DNA from 2 places in the Lysinibacillus sp. NPDC093688 genome. Region 2 is predicted to be linked to the other one. Evidence: riboswitches for the same ligand, from Rfam matches in the RefSeq annotation. Region 2 holds a riboswitch; the other holds the start of a gene.
The links. A riboswitch is a leader RNA that binds a small molecule or an ion and turns the genes downstream of it on or off. The one in region 2 is predicted to bind cyclic di-AMP.

Region 1 (8,375 bases), on a different contig from region 2:
ATTGTTTAAACAATCCTTTTGATTTAGTGATCTTGGATATTATGATACCGAAGCTGAATGGATTAGAAGTTTTAAAGATTATACGAGAGCAAGTATCGCTTCCAATTATCATTATGTCAGCCAAGGATAGTGATGTTGATAAAGCGTTAGGTTTAGGATTAGGGGCAGATGATTATATTGCCAAGCCGTTTTCGATGCTGGAATTTTCGGCACGTGTTAAAGCCGCGATTAGAAGAGCTACAAAATACTCCAGTCAAGTAGAGGATAAGAAAGATCTAGTAGAGATAGACAACTTATCGATAGACCTTGTTAATTTTTCAGTTGATAAGAATGGACAAAATGTAAAGCTCACGTCAAAGGAATTTGCCATTTTAACGTTATTCGTGACAAATCGTAATCGCGTTTTTACAAAGCAGCAAATTTATCAATTGATTTGGAATGATGCTTACTATGGGGATGAAAATATTATTAATGTACATATAAGAAGATTACGTGAAAAAATTGAAGACGATCCGTCCAATCCTAAGTATATTAAAACACTTTGGGGAATTGGCTATAAATTTGAAGGGTAAACTCCATGATTATATTTCTATTACTGATTATTGTATTACTCGTAGGAATTATTATTTTTCAGGTGAGAGCAAAAAAACAACAAGACACTACTATTCAATACATGCATCAAAAACTGCAAGCAATCATTGATGAACAATCGAGCGAAAAGATTTTAGTATCGACAGCTAATCAAGAATTACAGCAGTTACTAATCGCGATGAATGCATTGTTAGACCACAATCAAAAAGTGCAAGCAACACATCGGAAAATGGAAGGCTCCATGAAAAAGATGTTGGCCAATATTTCACATGATCTTAAAACACCTTTAACGGTTGTGCTAGGTTATACGGAAATGCTGCAGCTTAAACAATCACTTAGTGACGAGGAGCGGCAACGGTTACTCACTGGCGTTCATTCGAAAACATTGGAAGTATTAAAAATAATCCATACATTTTTTGATCTGGCAAAATTGGAAGCTGGAGATACAGATTATCCAATGACGAAAATTAATGTAAGTGAAATTTGCCGGAAAAACATTTTATCATTTTACGATATGATCACGTCGATGGGATTAGAGATTGATATAGCAATACCAGAGATGTCCATGTATGCACTCGGCAATGAAGAAGCGTTAGATAGGGTTCTGAATAATTTATTGTCAAATGCAATTGCCTATGGGGCGGCAGGAAACATCATTGGGCTTACAGTAAGAAATGATGATGCTAATATTTTTATCGATGTATGGGATCGTGGTAAAGGGATTGACGAATATCATATTGATAATGTTTTTGAAAGAATGTATACGCTTGAGGATTCTAGAAATAAATCCTTCCAAGGTAGTGGTCTTGGCTTAACGATTACAAAGCGTCTTGTAGAATTAATGGAGGGCTCCATCCAACTTTCCAGTATCCAATATGAGAAGACTATTTTTACAGTTTCTTTAAAACGAATGACATACTGAGCAGTCATGCTTGTAGAGCATTTGAATGGCTTTACAAGCTTTTCTTATGCACTTAAGAAATTTGTAAGAATCAAGTAATAAATTAGAGAGTTTCATTTTTTATAATAAGGATAGCTAAATTTAAGGGAGAGATCTACATGACATATATTGTGAAAACAAATCAGCTTACGAAAGTATATGAGGGGAAAGAAGTCGTTTCTGCTGTTACTATGCATGTGAAAAAAGGAGAGATCTACGGTTTTTTAGGTCCTAATGGTGCCGGTAAAACGACAGTCATGAAAATGCTAACAAACCTTACGAAGCCAACGAGTGGAGATATTGAAATCTTTGGTGAGAAATTAAATGATCGCTCATACGAAGTGCTGAAAAGGATGGGGACAATTATTGAATATCCGATTTTTTATGAAGATTTAACAGCACTGGAAACTTTAGAATTACATTGCGAATATATGGGCTATTATGACAAGAAAGAGATTACGCATGTTCTAGATTTAGTAAAACTAACAAATACGGAGAATAAGCGTGTTAAAGACTTTTCTCTTGGGATGAAACAACGATTGGGTATTGCACGTGCAATTATTACGAAGCCGGAATTACTTATTTTAGACGAACCTATTAATGGTTTAGATCCGGTTGGCATTAAAGAACTACGAGAGCTATTCAAGATGCTTTGTAAAGAGTATGGAATTACAATTATAATCTCTAGCCACATTTTGGGTGAAATTGAACAATTGGCAGATACAGTCGGAGTTATTAAGGGTGGAAGGTTAATTAAGGAAGTATCAATGGACGCTGTCAATCGCAGTCAAGCAGATCATATTGAAATGATTGTTAGTGATGGGAAAAAGGCTGCCTTTATTTTAGAAAGTAAATTAAATATTACTAATTTCAAACTAATGGATGACAATTGTATTCGAATTTATGAATCGACAGCTTCACAAAAGGTGCTAACTAAAACATTAATTGAGCATGATATTGAAATTGAGGGCATTAGCAAAAAAACAAGCTCATTAGAGGATTATTTCTTGAAGCTAATCAATGGAGGTGTCGCTAGTGCTTAATTTAATGCGGCTAGAAATGAAAAAATATCATATTGGTTTATATATAAAACGAGCTGTTTTCGCAAATTTTGTGATATTAGCTATTATATTTATGCTTTTATTTATCACTAAAATAGAAGGGGATCAAGATTTTAGAACTTATCAGAGGGCATTTGGCCTTATAGATTCAGGTGTAAGAGCAGTATTTATTATTTTTGCTAGTGTGTTAATCGCCAAGTTTATTATCGGAGAATTTAAATATAAAACGATCACTGTAGCATTTATGTACCCGATCAATAGAAAAAAACTAATTGCTTCAAAGCTAGCCATTGTTTTTCTTTTTACCTTTAGTGCAATTATTTTATCGACTATTTTTGTCACAGCGATTTTTTGTGCTGTTAGCGAGGTTTTCCAATTGCTTCCGGATACAGTAACGCTCTCATTCATAATACAACGAATTCCCGTTGTGATTATGAATGCAATTTCAGCATCATGCATCGCATTAATACCGTTGTATTTTGGTATGAGAAAATACTCCATTCCGGCAACGATTGTATCATCGATATTAATTGTATCGGTCGTATCATCAAATTCGGGTAATTTCACCTTGTATGATATTATTTTCATACCTATCACTTTAGCTATTATCGGTATAAGCGTGGCCTACTTATCATTTCGAAACATTGAGCAGATAGATATTTAGGGATAAGAAAATAGCGCTTTAAAACTTAGGCTGTTTTCGTAAACTTTGTTGTTTTGGTTAAATAGTGTTATTCAACAATCGGGCCAGATTGTTGAGGTGCTATATGTAAAGTGAACTTACCAAAAATTATTCTTATGGAGGTTGTAGAATGAGAAATGGTGTTATCTTAATGACCATAATTTCGGGGCTACTTTTCTGTTTTATAATGATTGCAGTTTCGCTAACTCCCCTTCCGGATCCTGGTGGATTCAATTCTTTAGGTATGTGGCTGAATATTATAATGTTTCTTGTCTTTTATATTCTGTCTTTAATTTTGTATTGGGTAGGAGTTAAAGGAATGAAATATGTTATGGCAGTTTTTTGCGGAGTAGGGTTACTTATATCACTTTCAATAATTGTACTGGCATTTGTAATGGGAACGGTTACTTATAATGTTTCTGATTTTCTATATGTGATCGTTCTTTGCGTTATGTCACTAATTGCCAATATCGTTTGGTATATTGTTGCATTTAAAAAGTAGCAGATTTATAACGTTCTGTTTTATAAGGATGCAATGTATTAAACAATCGGGCGCGATTGTTGTATAGCCCAACTTTTCTTTATAGCAACAATCTTTGAGAAAACAGCCAAAACTTAAATGCCAGACACAAAACCAAAGTTAAAGGTTTTGTGTCTGGCATTTTTTTTAACCAAATATTGTTTGCCATAATAAATAAAGATTTAAAGCAACGACAATGACCACGACAATCCATCCTAATATAGTTGTAATACGACGATTGACTAGGCTTCCCATGACATCACGCTTACTTGTAAACATTACAAGTGGTACAAGAGCAAATGCGATACCAAAGGATAAAATAACCTGACTTAGGACAAGCGCATAAGTCGCATTCACACCAGATGCAATGATAACCAAAGGTGGTAACATTGTAATAGCTCGACGTAAATAAAGCGGTATTTTCTTTCTAATAAAGCCCTGCATCACAACGTCACCTGCAAGTGTACCAACTGAAGAACTAGCAAGACCTGCAATGAGAAGGCCAAGACCAAAGGATACAGCCGCCATCGGACCAAGCGCCTCTTTTAATCCGTTATAAGCGATATCTAAATCTTCAACTACTACGCCTTGTGTATGGAATACTGCCGCAGCAATAACAAGCATACTCATATTGATGGCACCAGCAATAATCATCGCGATGATGATATCAATAAACTCAAAACGGAAAATCCGTTTCTTTTCTTCATCATTTCGGCCAACGATACGATTTTGGGTTAATGAAGAATGCAAGTAAATAGCATGTGGCATGACAGTTGCCCCTAAAATACCTGTTGCAAGTAAAATAGAATCTACACCCTCAAAGCGCGGTGAAAACATGCCCATTGTTACTTCGCCCCAATTTGGTTGTGCTAAAAATGTTTGGAATGCAAATGCTAATACGACAATAAGCACCATGCCAGAAATACCTGCTTCAAACGCTCTAAAGCCTCTGCGCTGTAATTCTAAAATAGCAAATGAACCGACCGCTGTTATCAGCGCTGCAGGCAGCATTGGAATATTGAACAACAAGTACAGCCCTAATGCCGCACCAATAAATTCTGCAAGATCTGTTGCAATAATGACCAATTCAGCTTGAATCCATAAAAAGATAGAAGTCTTTTTAGAAAAATGTTCACGTGCTACTTCGGGTAAATTTTTGCCAGTTGCAATGCCAAGCTTTGCAGACAAAGATTGAATTAATACGGCCATTAAATTGGAAAAGGCGATTACCCAAAGTAATAAATAGCCATATTGTGAACCTGCTGTAATATTCGTTGCGAAGTTGCCTGGATCAATATAGGCAACCGCAGCGATGAAGGCTGGACCAAGAAACGGTAAAATGCGTCGCCAGCCTGTTATATCTCCATCTAAAACCGCCTCAGCAGACGATTTTGTCATTCGTTTGTAAACCATGTTGTTCCCTCATTTCAAAAAGTATCACGGGTGAAATAAAGTTTCCTATAGGAAAGTGTTATATTCCTATTTTATAGCTAGAACTAAAAAATGTGAAGATGTTTGCTCAATTTTTTGCGGAATTCGAAATGTTTTTGATATAGTAATCAACTTTAATGGAGGAATTTCGCTTGTGAATCAATGTATGGAAGCATCATAGCAGAATATTCGATTCATTTGAAAATGATTCAAGGGTGAATGTACTTAGCTTCTTTAAAAGTGGGAATATACTTAAAAGGTAGCTTTTTTAACTTCTTTCAGCGAGTGTTTTTTGTAGCGAAAGCGAAGCGGCAGCTACAGCTACAGGTGTCTAAACACCAGCTGAAATAGAGGAACTCAGGCTAAGAACATCACATCCTATGAAAACGCCTGGGACCAACATCGTATTGGTAAGCCGATTCCGGATGTAATTATGCCGAGGCATAATTGATTGATTTTCAATTCGGGTATTCACATATTTTCTACTAGTATTAAAACATTATTCTTCAAAGAAGAATTCATCATCAAAAGTTTGGGGTGACGTTTGTTAAAACATAGGTCATGTATATAAGTTGATTGAAGCGGCTCATCGGACGCGCTTTGGAAAACACCCAATCGGAGCGGAAATCAACCACACGTTATGTTTGGTTTGGGCCTAAATAAAAATGTTCAAAATAGCAAGTAAAAAAATTTTTTGTAAGCATTATTTTCATCTTTACTTTTTTTAATTACAGGCGTAATATGACATCATTATAAAAGTTTCAAATTTCTAAATCGCTGAAGCAATGACGCGGGGGACCCAATTTTTACGGATTACATAGGTGATCCTTGGGGTGAATCTCTTCATTTATTGAGGGGTAGGGCTACTCAGGCCCGAATCCGACAGCTAACCTCGTAAGCGTTAAGAGCAGAAAAGTGGAGCTTGGCAGACGAATGAGCGTCTACAAGTCTTATTTAGTGATGACTTGTAGGCGTTTTTTATCTTCATTCTAAAAATGAAACAAGGCCCCGTAAACAGCACAAAAACCGATTATGCTAAAGTGTAATCGATTTAGAAATGTGAAACACATTCTATGAAACTAGAAGGTGTAGAAAATGAAATCTTCATTAAAACGTTATATTATCGGTAAACCATTAAGATCTGAAGCGTTAGGGGAACAAAAGCTTAGTAAAACAAAAGCACTTGCCATACTATCGTCCGATGCGTTGTCATCAGTTGCGTATGGACCTGAGCAAATTTTAATTGTACTTATGACAGTGAGCACTGTTGCTTTTTGGTATTCTTTACCGATTGCTGCTGGGGTAGTTGTGTTACTGACAGCACTTATTTTCTCGTATCGTCAGGTTATTTTTGCGTATCCACATGGTGGTGGAGCTTACGTAGTTTCTCGGGAAAATTTAGGTGTCAATGCGGGTTTAGTCGCTGGTGGATCATTGCTTGTCGATTATATTTTAACAGTTGCGGTAAGTGTATCGGCTGGAACAGATGCCATTACTTCGGCATTTCCAAGTCTGCATTCCTATAATGTGATCATCGCTGTGTTTTTTGTTATATGTTTAACGCTTTTAAACCTGCGTGGAGTCACAGAATCGGCATCCATTTTAGCTTATCCCGTTTATTTGTTTGTAGTAGTGATGTTGGTGTTAATCGGAGTAGGAATTTATAACGTAATAACAGGGCAAGTTCCAGCAGAGTTGCATCCAAAGGTCGGTACACCAGTTGCAGGTATCAGTCTATTTATATTATTAAAGGCATTTGCATCAGGAAGCTCAGCTTTGACTGGTGTTGAAGCAATCTCAAATGCTATTCCTAATTTTAGAGATCCAGCGCCGAAAAATGCGTCTAAAACATTATTAGCTATGGGCGGTATTTTAGCAGTGTTATTTATTGGTATTGTGAGCCTAGCTTATTTTTATGGAGTTGCTCCCAATGCGAAAGAAACGGTTGTTTCACAAATTGCGGAGGCAAGTGTAGGTCGCCATATCTTTTATTATATAGTACAGGGAACAACGGCGATGATATTAGTACTTGCTGCGAATACAGGTTATTCGGCCTTTCCTTTACTAGCTGTCAATTTATCGAAGGACGGTTTTATCCCAAGAATATTCCAGATTCGTGGGGATCGACTTGGTTATTCAAATGGCATCATGATGCTTGGTTTAGCGGCCATTGTATTAATCATTTTATTTGATGGAACAACAGAGCATTTGATTCCGCTTTATGCAGTTGGTGTGTTTATTCCGTTTACTTTAGCGCAGGCTGGAATGATGCGAAAATGGTGGCGTGAAAAGCCAAAAGGTTGGGTGGCTAAATTTTCGATTAATACGATTGGAGCAATCATTTCCTTTATTGTAGCGATGATGTTTTTTGTGACGAAATTGCCTCAAGTATGGCCAGTGTTTATCTTTTTACCAATTATTATTTGGACGTTCCACCGGATTAAGCAGCATTATAAAACAGTTGGTGAACAATTAAGATTGGATAATGAGGAAATACCGAATGTGGAGGGGAATGTCTTCATTGTACCTGTCGCTGGTATTACGAAAGTAGTCGAAAACACTTTGCATTATGCGCAGTCACTACACGTTGATAAAATTATTGCCTTTTATGTAGCCTTCGATCAAGCGGATGCAAAAGCGTTTGAGGAGAAGTGGAAAGCTTGGCAACCAAATATACGGCTTGTCACATACTATTCACCATATCGAAGTATTACACAGCCATTAATGAAATTTATTGATAAGGTTGAACATCAATGTGCGAAAACAGGCCATCAAGTAACAGTTATCATCCCACAGTTTTTACCGAAAAAAGGATGGCATCATATGTTACACAATCAATCAAGTCTATTAATTCGCACGTCGCTGTTATTTCACAAAAATATCGTTATTATGACTGTGCCCTTCCATTTATCAAAATAATGACTAGCAAGCTCGAAAATTGTCTGATATAATCATAACGTTGATTGTAAAACACGAACGTTTACAATTGAAAGTCAGTAAAATAATAGTAAATTCCGAAAAAACAGACTTTATTCAGTGTGAGATACAAGCACATACCGAATAAAGTGCCATTTTTGGAAATAACGCCAAGGCGTGATAAAGATTAGGAAGTTCTTTAATGGTTCATCAACAAAAGTTGAGGATGACTTT
Region 2 (8,375 bases):
ACGAATGACAGCATCTGAGGGTAAGTCTTTTTTAGAAATGGGTGTTTCTAATTGAAAGGTATCTTGAAAGGTCTCTCCTAGACGTTCCTCTAATTCAGGTGTTGCCGCTTTAATATCGATCCGCCAAATAACCTGTGCACATAGTAATGGTATTAATATCATCAACGTTAGGCCAAGCAAAGTCCAAAGCTGTGCTCGAAAAACTTGAAGTTCATCTGCATAATAGATAGCCATTTTAAGTCGGTAACGACTACGCACACGGCGAATCTTTGGTAGATAATGCATAGTTGTTTCAAAGGCAACCTCTTGCTCACGAAACACAACACGCTTTAATGGCACATGTTGTGCATGCAATGCTTGAATAAAAGGATGAACATTTTCATGGCGCTTTATACGTATGATAATTGGCCGATTATTCCACATTATCGCTCACACCCATATCCTTTGTCATTTTCAAATGAAGCTCCTGCAAATCCTCTACAGAAAGATGTAGCATTTCTTCTTTAAGAGCATTAATTTCCACTGATTTTCCACGCACAGTAATATGATAATCTGCATAGATAAATGAGCACGATGTAGCATCAGCATGTAGAAAACGATATGGGCCAATGATTTTTAATGTTTCATATTGTAATAATTCAAGTAGTGGCGTTAATTGAAATAGTTTTCTCATAAAAAAATGCCTCCTTCTTCGGCAATATATGCATCGAAAAAGGAGGACATGCTAGTTATTTTCTTTTTGCTTTTGGAGGGCCTAAAACTTCTGCCATTACAACAGCTTGCATAAGTGATTTTTTTGATGTCGGTAATTGAAAAGCCGATTGTGATTCAGCTACTCTCTCGACTTTTTTCCCAGCAGCTAAACGACCCATACTTTCTCTATTCGTAGGACGACTCACTTTCTCAGTCGGGATTAAGGATGGTGCTACATAGCTTGGTACTTTCTCATTTACTGTTTCTTCGACAATTTTTTTCGGCTCTTCAAATTTAGGCTGTTCATTTTCCCATTCACCTAAAAATCCACGTGCAAAATCCTCAAAGCTCTGTGGTTTAGAACGTTGCTGTGGATTCACCTCTGCTTTTTTTATAACAGGAGGCTCAACATGTGAATCCTTATTATTAAAAGTTGGCATTGGTTTTTGTTCTTTTTTATTTTTTGATTTACCGAAAATAGAGCTGACTATGGCAATTATCACAAATATAATTAATTGTTCCATTTATTAGTACCGCTCCTTTCAGTTTTTTATTCATTAGGTTCATTTGATTCTGTTTTATCTGAGCTTACTTTAGAAATGGAGTCTCTCATAGCTGTATCTGCTTGAATGTTGCGGTAGTTCATATAGTCCATAATACCAAGATTACCTGAACGTAGAGCTTCTGCCATCGCCTGTGGTACTTCAGCTTCGGCTTCTACTACTTTTGCCTTCATCTCTTGTACGCGTGCAATCATTTCTTGCTCGTTCGCTACAGCCATTGCACGACGTTCTTCAGCTTTCGCTTGGGCAATGTTTTTATCAGCCTGCGCTTGTTCAATTTGTAATTCAGCACCAATGTTTTTGCCGATATCAACATCAGCAATATCGATCGATAAGATTTCAAATGCTGTCCCAGAATCTAAACCTTTTGCTAATACTGTTTGAGAAATCATATCAGGATTTTCAAGAACTGTCGTATGACTAGTGGCGCTACCAATTGTAGAAACGATCCCCTCACCTACACGGGCAATAACCGTTTCTTCACCAGCACCACCGACTAAACGTTCAATGTTTGCTCGCACTGTAATACGTGCCTTCGCTTTTACTTCAATCCCGTTCATAGCAACACCTGCAATAAATGGTGTTTCAATAACTTTCGGGTTAACAGACATTTGTACCGCTTCTAATACATCACGTCCAGCTAAATCAATTGCCGCACAACGTTCAAATGTTAACTCAATATTTGCACGATGTGCCGCGATTAACGCATTTACTACACGGTCAACATTACCACCTGCTAAATAGTGACTTTCAAGTTGATTGATCGTTACAGGTAAACCTGCTTTATGCGCTTTAATTAATGGATTCACGATTCGTGATGGGACTACACGACGTAAACGCATACCGATTAATGTGAAAATACTAACGCGGACACCTGCAGCAAGTGCAGAAATCCACAACGCCACTGGTACAAAGGTAAAGAATACCGCGACAACAATGAATAATAAGACTAGCCCCACAATTGGACCTATTAAAGCTAAATCAAAACCCATTTGCTATTCCTCCATCTCTTTTTCTGTTTGTCTCACAACAATACGTGAGCCCTCTACTTTAATAACTTCTACATGTTCCCCAACATCAACATAGCCACCTTCCGATACTACGTCAATGCGCTCACTTCCAAATAACATTGTACCCGCCGGACGAAGTGGTGTAATCGCTTTACCCACTTTTCCAAGCAGCTCTGTGCGATTCACGTTAGATACATAACCCTCTTCCGTCGTTGTCGCATCCATCAAGACTAGCTTGTTTAAAACATGCAATTTCTTACCAAAAAATTTCATCAGAATCACCATTCCTATTATCGCTACAAGAAGCGCAATGAAAATCGCTATAATCATTTGCATCATGTTTGCACCTGCCAGTATTAGACTTAGTAATATTAGCGCACCACCTAAAATACCAACAATACCTCCGGGGACAAAAAACTCCGCTATAACAAGCGCTAAGCCTACAATAAATAAAAGTAAGGTCTCATAACCTGCCAAGCCCGCCACCATATGACCAAAGAAAAATAATCCAAGTGCTGACAATCCCATTATACCTGGAACACCAAAACCTGGCGAATAAAGCTCAACTACAAGTCCCAAGCTTGCAATCGACAATAAAATCGGAACTATAATTGGATTCGTAATAAAACGAGCAAGCTTTTCAGCAAAAGTAGGTTCAATTGAAACGATATCACGCTCATCTAATTGCGTTGCTTTTAAAAGGTCCTGGAAATTTGAAACCGTTCCATTTGAATAACCAACTTTTTTTGCCTCCGAAGCAGATAAAGTTAATAAATCCCCTTTTCCTGCTCGAGATACATCAGCCATTGCTCGTGCATATATTGGATTACGATTTTTTGATTCTGCAGCTGCCTCCATTTGAGCAACCCATGCACTATGAGCCTTTAAATCTGCAGCATTTCCTGCTGAATCAATAACTGCAGCCGCCCCGATCGTTCCATTTGGCACCATATAGATTTCATCCGCATGTAAGGCTAAAAAGGCACCTGCAGAATGAGCATCTTTGTTAATATACGCAATCGTACGTATATCCGTTGCATCCATAAGCATAGCAATATCACCTGCTGCATTCACGAAACCGCCAGGCGTATGAATGTCTAAAATAATCGCCTCTGCATTGTTTTCTTCCGCCTCTTTAAAAGCTCGTTCTAAAAATGCGTGAAGTCCTCTTTCTACTTCATTATGAATTGGTATATGGTAGACCTTATTACTTGCAAAAGCAGACGTTAATGGAAACGCTAACAAAAATGTCATCCAAATAACTATTAAATAGCTGAGGATTCTTCGTCTTCGCATCTTTTTCCCTCCCTTCTAACATGCTTCTCTCCTGTATATACGACTGACTATGCAAAAAGTTTCATAAATCTTAATAATTTTATTATATAGTGAATCATTAACTTAAGTGGCCTTACTAACCGTAAATAATTTATACAATAAGTATATAACATAAAAGCCGAATGAATCACAGGGATCACATTCGGCTTCTCCAATATGTACGTAAATTTGAGCTTAATGTAAAATACCTGAAATTAATCGACATGCGATTAATTTCAGGTATATTTTTGTCTGCTCAGTGAATCATACAATTGCGTGTTATGAACGTAGGGATTTTTAATGGGAAATTAAATTACCACTTACGTTTACGTGCAGCTTCTGATTTCTTTTTACGTTTTACGCTAGGTTTTTCGTAGAACTCGCGCTTTCTAACTTCTTGAATTGTACCACTTTTTGATACAGTACGTTTGAAGCGGCGAAGAGCATCTTCAAGCGATTCGTTTTTGCGAACGACAGTTTTTGACATCTCTCTTTCCCTCCCTCCGAACACACGTCAATACACAAATAGGCTAATAACCAACTGCTGTGTACTAAAGAATTATAACGTATTGTCTAAAAATGGTCAATAGAAAGTGTACGAATTAATCTGGTGAATTTTTTGTTTTAATTTCTTTAGGAATTTCCGGCTTACTTTTTGACCACAATAAATATAAATATTTCTTTCAAAAAATTTAGGGTTTACAAAAAATAGAATATGGGCGTAGAATAATCACATTCAATTGTATATCAGCCAAATCTCAATCATTTATGAGAACGGAGGACCCAGTATTTTGGGGTTAATTCTGCATTTGCAGGAGGAATGAGAAACTCTTTCGCCATTCTACCCGTCAGCTAACTTCGTCGGCTCAAGCGAAGGAGGTCATGTTAGACCACCATTATTAGTATGATTATTTTTCTGCCTAAATAATCTCGAAGCATACTAAAAATCAGTTGGTCTTTTTATTATGTCAATTTAACATTTTATAGGCGAATTCAAATTTTTTTCAAAACATTGAGGAGAATAAGATGAAAACAGTTAAAAATAAATTAAATCCTCCTAAAATACTTGTGCTGGGCTTTGCAACTATTATTCTGATTGGAGCGTTTTTGTTAACTTTACCTATTTCAACGGAGAATGGCGAGGGACTGTCATTCTTAAATGCCTTATTTACTGCTACTTCTGCAACGTGTGTAACAGGACTAGTCGTTGTAGATACTGGCGATACATTTTCTACATTTGGAGAACTAGTTATTTTATTTCTTATCCAAATTGGTGGATTAGGCTTTATGACGTTTGCAACATTAGTATTTTTACTATTAGGAAAAAAAATTTCCTTAAAAGAAAGACTTTTATTAAAAGAAGCCTTCAATAATATTACAATGGCTGGTCTTGTTAGACTGGTTAGAAGGATACTACTATTTACTGCCGTAATTGAATTAATAGGTGGTTTAATTTTATCTATCCGTTTTTCGTTCGATATGCCTGTAGGTAAAGCTATATATTTTGGCTTCTTTCATTCCATCTCGAATTTTAATAACGCTGGATTTGATTTAATGGGAGGCTTTAATGGGTTAACCGAATATGTAGACGACCCGTTTATCGTTTTAACTATTTGTGCTCTTATTACAATTGGTGGCTTAGGGTTTATCGTCATAAATGAACTATATGAATATCGAGATACGAAGCGCCTTTCCGTGCATTCAAAAATTGTATTAACTACAACGCTTATTTTAACAGTTGGATCGACGATTTTAATTTTCTTATTTGAATACGGAAATAGTAAAACCCTTGGACCTTTGACTGAATGGGGCAAAGTTCTTGGTTCATTATACCAAGCTGTTACCCCAAGGACTGCAGGCTCTAATACCCTTCCTATAGCAGACTTAACACAATCTACATTATTTTTAATTATCTTGCTGATGTTCATTGGGGCAGGTTCTGGTTCCACTGCTGGAGGAATAAAAATAACAACCTTCGCGCTTTTAGTTGCTACGATGTGGTCACAAATTAGAGGAAAAGAAGATGTTGTCCTCTTTAGACGTAGAATAGTTAACGAAACAATTTTAAAAGCTTTAACAGTAACAATGTGTGGAATGATGATTGTTATACTCGTCACGTTTGTCTTAAGTATAACCGAGCAAGGACATGATTTTATGATGTATTTATTTGAGGCCACCTCTGCTTTTGGTACAGTTGGACTATCGATGGGATTAACTCCAGAGCTATCACCTGGTGGTCGACTAGTCATCATACTTACAATGTTTGCAGGTAGATTAGGTCCATTAACAATTGCTTTTGCCATAGCAAAACGACGGAAATCTGAGGCATTCCGTCATCCTAAAGGAAATATTATGATTGGGTAATCACGATAAAGGAGAGTGAGTGCAATGACTATCAAACAATATGCTGTAATTGGCCTAGGTAGATTTGGAACAAGTATAGCTCGCAGATTACATGAGGCTGGGCAGGAAGTGTTAGGAATCGACATTAATGAGGAAAGAGTCGAAGATGCCGAACTATATGTTACACATGCAGTAGTCGCTGATTCGACAGAAGAAAAAGCTCTTACCGCTTTAGGAATAGGCAATTTCGATTATGTCATCGTGGCAATAGGCAATGATATGCAGTCGAGCATTTTAACCGTATCATTATTAAAAGAACTCGGAATCAAAAAAGTGATTGCAAAGGCTCTAGGAAAAAGACACGGGCAAGTTTTAGATAAAGTAGGAGCAGACTGGGTTATCTATCCTGAACGAGATATGGGAGAGCGAGTTGCCAATCAGCTTCTCTCACCCAATATGCTAAACTATATTGAATTATCAAAAGAATACAGTATAGAAGAAATTATGATTCCTTCAAAGATGGCTGGACAAAATCTTCGAGATTTAGATCTTCGTGCGAAGTATAATGTAAGTGTCATTGCCATTGTTCGAGAAGGAGACATTATCATTTCTCCCTCCCCTGAACAGATTATTGAAAAGGAAGATTTATTAGTAATGATTGGTCATCGGAAGGATCTTGCTTTATTTTCCAATATTGAATAGTAATCAAATAGGCTGTGTCAAAAGGAGTTTTCTTTTGAACCAGCCTATTCACCTCTTTTAATAGACCTTCTTGCTATCCCTATCATCTTTTAAAATCTCTACAGCCTCTCTGAAACGTAGAGAATGGACAATTTCTCGTTCACGTAAAAACTTCAAACTATCATTCAAATCAGTGTCATCCGATAAATCAATAATCCACTGATAAGTCGCTCGTGCTTTTTCTTCGGCTGCGATATCCTCATACAAATCAGCGATTGGATCCCCTTTAGCCTGAATATAAGTTGCCGTGAACGGTGATCCAGCTGCATTCTGATAAAATAATGCCCTGTCATGGTTGGCATAGTGTTCTCCAAGACCAGCTTCTTTGAGCATCTCTGGAGTAGCATCCTTCGTTAGTTTATAAATCATCGTAGCAATCATTTCTAAGTGCGAAAATTCCTCTGTTGCTATATCGGTTAACAATCCGACCACTTTGTCGGGAATCGTATACCGCTGATTCATATATCGAAGTGCTGCTGCTAATTCCCCGTCTGCACCACCATACTGCTCAATTAAATACTTAGCAAGCATAGGGTTACATGTACTCACCCTCACTGGATACTGGAGCTTCTTTTCATAATACCACAAAAAAAATTCCTCCTAATTACTTATAATCACTTATGCCTCGGCATAAGTGCGTCCAGAATCGGCTTTGTGATTGCAAAAAAAAACTAAACATCTGTAGCTGACGTTTCACTTTCGCTACCAAAACATGTGTAGCTGACGTTTCACTTTCGCTACCAAAACATGTGTAGCTGACGTTTCACTTTCGCCACTAAAATATTTGATAAAAAAGTTAGACTTGCCATGGCCAAGGTGTATCTATCCAAGTAAAAGAATAATTTGAATAACTTCTCCCAAAATTCATAAGTGGACCAAATTTCTGTTCAAATTCAACCTTAAATCGCATACTGATTTCAGTGTTTTCGTTAAATTGCTGAATAGCATCAAAATCGTGAGGATGAGTATCTAAATATAGATTTAATTCCACTATGACAAAATCAATGGCTTGGATTTCTTCAAGTAGCTTATAAAATTCGGGTGGCATCTCTTTACTCATTCTTCACCTCTCCTTTTTGGGGATTTGGATAGGGGCTAAATAATTGAGGCCATAACGTGCCCGATCTGAGAGCATCTCTAGGAGTTGGATATTGCGGTAGCCCAGGCGATTGAAAACCCATATATAATTGAGGCGGTGTAGAAAAACTTTTAACCCTTATAGGTGGACATGGATCGTATTGGCTAATAAAAGGCTTCCAGTATTTATATTGCGAAAACATTGTATCCTCCCTTCTATAATCCATTTCATCAGTGGAGTATATGAGGTAGATAAAATTATTATTCTGACTAGAGTTGCTGCTATCTGATGAAAAATCACCTAACCAGAGTGCCAATAAACTTGTTTCCGAATGAGTTGTAAAAGCTCATTACTTAGACGATTGTATTTCGTAGGGAATAACTCCTGCACTAAGCATCTATCGTATACATAAAACAGCTCGCATTTCGAAAAACGCGAGCTGTATTTCTATTAAGCATTTTAGTTCCATTCAAGCTTTATATAAAAAGTGCATTGTAATATCCTTATAAAGTTATACCAAGAAAATATCCTATAGAAATAAAAATAATTACCCATACCATAGCCCCAAAACAAGCAAAAGCCAGATAAGTACTAAATTTCATTTGTGTTATTCCGGACATGTAACTTGTAACA

Region 1: another riboswitch for cyclic di-AMP. It lies ahead of ACQKN2_RS11870 (APC family permease); the one in region 2 lies ahead of ACQKN2_RS10960 (TrkH family potassium uptake protein).

The regions. Positions count from the first base shown of each region.
Region 1 covers NZ_JBNNUX010000012.1:104,845-113,219, reverse strand. Annotated here, with positions in the region: gene ACQKN2_RS11900 (response regulator transcription factor) at 1-572, shown strand, start outside; gene ACQKN2_RS11895 (sensor histidine kinase) at 578-1,513, shown strand; gene ACQKN2_RS11890 (ABC transporter ATP-binding protein) at 1,651-2,574, shown strand; gene ACQKN2_RS11885 (ABC transporter permease) at 2,567-3,256, shown strand; gene ACQKN2_RS11880 (DUF5391 family protein) at 3,405-3,776, shown strand; gene ACQKN2_RS11875 (Nramp family divalent metal transporter) at 3,942-5,207, opposite strand; cyclic di-AMP (ydaO/yuaA leader) riboswitch at 5,991-6,140, shown strand; gene ACQKN2_RS11870 (APC family permease) at 6,321-8,144, shown strand.
Region 2 covers NZ_JBNNUX010000011.1:37,414-45,788, forward strand. Annotated here, with positions in the region: gene ACQKN2_RS10930 (sporulation protein YqfD) at 1-423, opposite strand, end outside; gene ACQKN2_RS10935 (hypothetical protein) at 413-673, opposite strand; gene ACQKN2_RS10940 (hypothetical protein) at 729-1,217, opposite strand; gene floA (flotillin-like protein FloA) at 1,244-2,248, opposite strand; gene ACQKN2_RS10950 (NfeD family protein) at 2,252-3,562, opposite strand; gene rpsU (30S ribosomal protein S21) at 3,894-4,067, opposite strand; cyclic di-AMP (ydaO/yuaA leader) riboswitch at 4,320-4,462, shown strand; gene ACQKN2_RS10960 (TrkH family potassium uptake protein) at 4,607-5,944, shown strand; gene ACQKN2_RS10965 (potassium channel family protein) at 5,969-6,625, shown strand; gene ACQKN2_RS10970 (manganese catalase family protein) at 6,683-7,252, opposite strand; gene ACQKN2_RS10975 (spore coat protein CotJB) at 7,461-7,724, opposite strand; gene ACQKN2_RS10980 (spore coat associated protein CotJA) at 7,717-7,944, opposite strand; gene ACQKN2_RS10985 (DedA family protein) at 8,246-8,375, opposite strand, start outside.